Regions from separate parts of the Vibrio azureus genome, predicted to be linked through region 1. Evidence: predicted binding sites of a transcription regulator. Region 1 holds the regulator's gene; the other holds the start of a gene.
What was found. The regulator PurR, encoded in region 1, represses purine synthesis genes. The targets are predictions, from matches to a motif close to TNANGNAAACGTTTNCNTNA.
Positions count from the first base shown of each region.

Region 2: the regulator PurR is predicted to act here: its motif matches at 1,483-1,502, upstream of ihfA (integration host factor subunit alpha).

Region 1 is NZ_CP018616.1:1,091,084-1,093,475, reverse strand. Features, by position in the region: gene torD (molecular chaperone TorD) at 1-12, shown strand, start outside; gene purR (HTH-type transcriptional repressor PurR) at 443-1,453, shown strand; cyclic di-GMP riboswitch class I at 1,891-1,980, shown strand; gene BS333_RS05125 (TfoX/Sxy family DNA transformation protein) at 2,092-2,392, shown strand, end outside.
Region 2 is NZ_CP018616.1:1,277,920-1,280,311, reverse strand. Features, by position in the region: gene BS333_RS05895 (RelA/SpoT domain-containing protein) at 209-982, shown strand; gene ihfA (integration host factor subunit alpha) at 1,067-1,363, opposite strand; gene pheT (phenylalanine--tRNA ligase subunit beta) at 1,863-2,392, opposite strand, start outside.

The DNA of each region.
Region 1 (2,392 bases):
ATTGGTGAATAATTAGTAATTATTTTATGGAGCTTATTCATTTAAGCTCCTATTTGTTCACACATTCACCGTTAACTTGATAGCAAAATCACGTTAAGCAGATTAAATTATGACTTAATCCATGCAAATTCATCGCTGAAAATATTGCCAGCGCACTGACACACGTCTAAAATGTGAGCGCAATCGATTAAGTATAAGTAAACCGCGACTAATAAGCGGTTTTTGTTTTTATCCATTCGTCTAACGAATCTTTACTCTTTATAAAACAAACAGATAATCAGTCACCAATAGATGGTGCGACTCAATCCTAGACAGAGCGCTAAACAAGCAGACGAGAGGGAGCAGTTCCATTACTTTTCTGTGGTTTAGATAGCCAACGACTATTATTGCTTATCGCTAGAACGTTTTTCGAAGATGGATAGCCCGATACAGGATTTCATTTATGGCCACAATCAAAGACGTAGCTCGTTTAGCAGGCGTTTCTACGACCACAGTTTCTCATGTAATCAATAAAACACGTTTCGTTGCAGAAGCAACCCAAGAGAAAGTGATGAAAGCCGTTGAGTCTCTCAACTATGCGCCAAGTGCGGTAGCTCGTAGTTTGAAGTGTAACACTACACGTACTATTGGTATGCTTGTCACTCAATCAACCAACCTGTTTTTCTCAGAAGTCATTGACGGTGTTGAAAGTTATTGCTATCGCCAAGGATACACTTTGATTCTTTGTAATACTGGGGGCATCTATGAAAAGCAACGCGACTATATCCGTATGCTTGCTGAAAAGCGTGTTGATGGGATTTTAGTCATGTGTTCTGATTTGACCGAAGAGCTAAAAGAAATGCTCGATCGTCACCCTGACATTCCAAAAGTTGTTATGGATTGGGGCCCAGAAAGCTCACAAGCTGATAAAATCATAGATAACTCCGAAGAAGGTGGCTACATAGCGACAAAATTCCTTATCGATAATGGTCATACTGATATTGCCTGTCTAAGTGGTCACTTTGATAAAGCGGCGTGTAAAGAGCGCATTGCAGGCTTCAACCGTGCCATGGTGGAAGCTAACCTAGCAGTAAACAGCGAATGGATGATTGAAGGTAACTTCGAATGTGATACCGCCGTTTTAGCTGCGGATAAAATTACAGCAATGAAGAACCGACCAACGGCTGTTTTCTGCTTCAATGACACTATGGCATTAGGCTTAATGAGTCGCCTTCAACAAAACGGCTATAAAATACCTGATGACATTTCCATTATTGGTTATGACAATATTGAATTGGCGGAATACTTCTCTCCACCCCTAACGACCATTCACCAACCCAAACGCCGAGTAGGCAAAAACGCCTTTGAAATTCTTTTGGAACGCATCAAAGATAAAGAACACGAAAAACGCGTATTCGAAATGCAACCAGAGATTGTCGTGCGGAGCACCGTCAAGAATCTGAAAAATCTATAGCTTCACCTATACCCAAGTGTTCTCAAGATGCTTGGGTACAACCTCCCCCTATCTTGCTTGCTTGCTTGCTTGCTAAAATAGCCTCCATCAAAATTGACTCAGCCGTTAACATTTTATGTCCAAGTAACTTCATGTGCTTGAGTATATATTTCAAACAGGCACTGATACTGTTTCAATCAGGCGCTAATGTGCAAACCCAAACATTCACGTCGGTTATATTTTCTTTATTTCTAAGCAAAGTGGTTAATATAGACAAAACAATTAATATCAATGACTTCCACAACAAATCATACGCCGAGAAAATAAATTGCCCATTATACAACAAACCTAAAATAAGCATATACACTCATAAAAATAAGCATATTAACTGAACCAGTATCACATTTCTTTATTTACATTGTGATGTTAATTCAAGATACAAAGTATCCTCAAAATTGTCACGCACAGGGCAAACCATTTGAAAGAATGGGACGCAAAGCTTCCGGCCTTAACCACCTTTTTAAGTGGAAGGTAGCGGGGTTGCCGATGGCAAGCAGGCTGCAATCGAATATCTTTTATAAGCTTGCATGCTTGTAATTGCTTAACTCTCGGACCTGACTTTTGGTGGCGTAATATTAATTACACCGAGATAACAGATCATGGATAAACCGATACTCAAAGATTCAATGAAGCTATTTGAAGTACTTGGAAAGATCAAGTCACGTTCAATGTTTGGTGGTTTTGGGCTGTTTGCTGATGAAACAATGTTTGCACTCATTGTCAACAATCAGCTGCATATAAGAGCAGACCAACAAGCTTCATCACACTTCGAAACTCAAGGACTCAAACCTTACGTCTACAAAAAACGTGGTTTCCCTGTGGTTACGAAATATTATGCTATTTCTGACCAACTATGGGAGTCACCTCAGCGTTTACTGGAAGTGGCTAGGCAATCTCTGG
Region 2 (2,392 bases), 190 kb from region 1:
TTCAAATAATGTCAGTCCTCTTTAAAGTTAGAGAACCATCACATAGTGGAATAATCAGAAAGAATGAGTATTGGGTTTGAGCACTTAGCCCCCATAAATTAGGTATACCCAAGTAACCTAGAGGAAACTTAGGTATAAGCCTGATTTGCAAAAACTGAGTAACTTTTGACTATTCATTTTTTCAGTGTAAGCAAGTTAAGGAGAGTGAATGAGCTTATTTTTTCGTACTACCGCATTGATGCTTTTAGTACTCAGCCGTGCACCTGCATTCGCCGCGCTTCCTAATACCCCAGAGAGCAAACAGGGCGCTTTAAACAGTTCAGATCAAGTTTGTTCCCAATCATTCAAGCATAACCTCAGTGGTCTATATGCTATCAAACCTATTCAATCTAACCCTATTCAGCCCTATAATGATTTTGATGTGCTGTATCAAAAAGCACATCAGGCTCAATTAGAACTTGAAACCATCTGCAAAACGACAGCATTGCTTACCCACTCAGAGCCTTATTTTGCTGGAGTTAAATCAAAACGCCGCGCACAAGACAAAATCAATTACGAATTGGATGGTCAAGTAGAGAGAATTACAGACTTAGCAAGAGCGACTATTGTTGCACGAGACGTAGCAAGTTTGATGGCTGTCTATGAAACGCTAGAACGCGAAACATCGATTATCAACGTTAAGAACCGTTTCAAAAAACCTAAGAAGTCAGGCTATAGAGATTTGAACCTGCTGGTACGTTTACCCAATAGTAATCTTGTTGCAGAAGTTCAGCTTCACTTAAAAGCAATTGCAGATGTCAAAAGTGGACCAGAACATGATTTATACAAAAAGATACAAGATATAGAACGCAAGGCAATGTTGGAGAGCCGTCCGATGAGTGAACTGGAATTGGCTTCTATTGATAAAATACGGAACCAATCGAAAGATCTTTATCAACAGGCTTGGCAACCTTATTTAACAACACACCTAGCAGCTGCCTAGTGAAGGTGAATTGACGCATTGATGTCAGGCTGACCCAAAAAATAAGAGACCACGACAAGTCATGGTCTCTTTAATCAATATGAATTACTGCTTTTGGGAGAGATTTTCAACTCTTGCCTTAAGCTTCTGTCCAGGACGGAACGTCACTACACGTCGAGCAGTAATTGGAATATCTTCACCCGTCTTCGGGTTACGACCAGGTCTCTCATTCTTGTCACGAAGGTCAAAATTACCAAAACCTGACAGTTTTACCTGTTCGCCGCTTTCTAGTGCTTTACGAATCTCTTCGAAGAACACTTCCACCGTTTCCTTGGCGTCCCGTTTACTAAATCCCAATTTTTCAAACAGGTTTTCTGCAAGTTCGGCTTTTGTGAGCGCCATAAAACTTTCCTCAAAGCTATGTTAAACAATGCTACCCAAAGTAGCGCTAGAGCAGTTTTACCCTACTAATTCAACAACATATCGGGTTTACTTTTGGAAGTGTATGTCAAGCTTATGATTTTCGCCAACTTTTTTCTTTCCTAATATACCCACAAAAGGAAAATGGGCAAGTTTTAAGTACTGCATAATATACAAATTAGAGAATAATGTAATTCAAATTTGGAATTTTTAGACTAAAGACCCACAAAAAGAAGAACTGCAAGATATAAAACTATTTAATAGAAATATCAAATTTGCTTTTTAAAATTCGTTTTATTACGACTTTTATCGTTTTTATGTTTCAAAAATACTCTTAATCACTCTTTAATCGCATTTACTGTCGCAATTTTTCACAAAATCAAACTGACAAATTGCAGCCAATTTTAGTGACTATAACTATAAAAAAACCCTACCAGATTGGCAGGGCTCTTATATCAATAGGTATTATCACTAAATAAGGCTAGTCACGCAGAGACGCACCAAACTTCTCAGATACGTGTGCAACAATAGCGTCAACCGCACCAGCGATGTCAGCATCCTCAAGCGTACGTTCAACTGATTGTAGAGTCAGAGCGATTGCTAAGCTCTTCTTACCTTCTTCTACGCCTTTGCCTACGTATACGTCGAACAACTTGGCATCTTTCAGGAATTCACCACCTTGTTCTAGACATGCTGCAACGATGTCACCTGAAGCAACAACATCGTCAACAACCACAGCGATGTCACGACGGTTTGATGGGAACTTGGAAAGCTGTACTGCTTCTGGAATCACCTTAGTGTTGATCGCAGACCATTCAACTTCAAATACGATAGTGCGGCCGTTTAGACCAAACTTACGCTCAAGTTCTGGATGAACAGTACCAATGACACCTACCTGCTTGCCATCGACGATGATAGCTGCAGATTGACCAGGGTGAAGCGCTGGGTTCGCTGCTTTATCTTCGGAAGAAAGCGCAGCAAAAGAGTAAGCGACTTCGTTAGCAGTGAGCT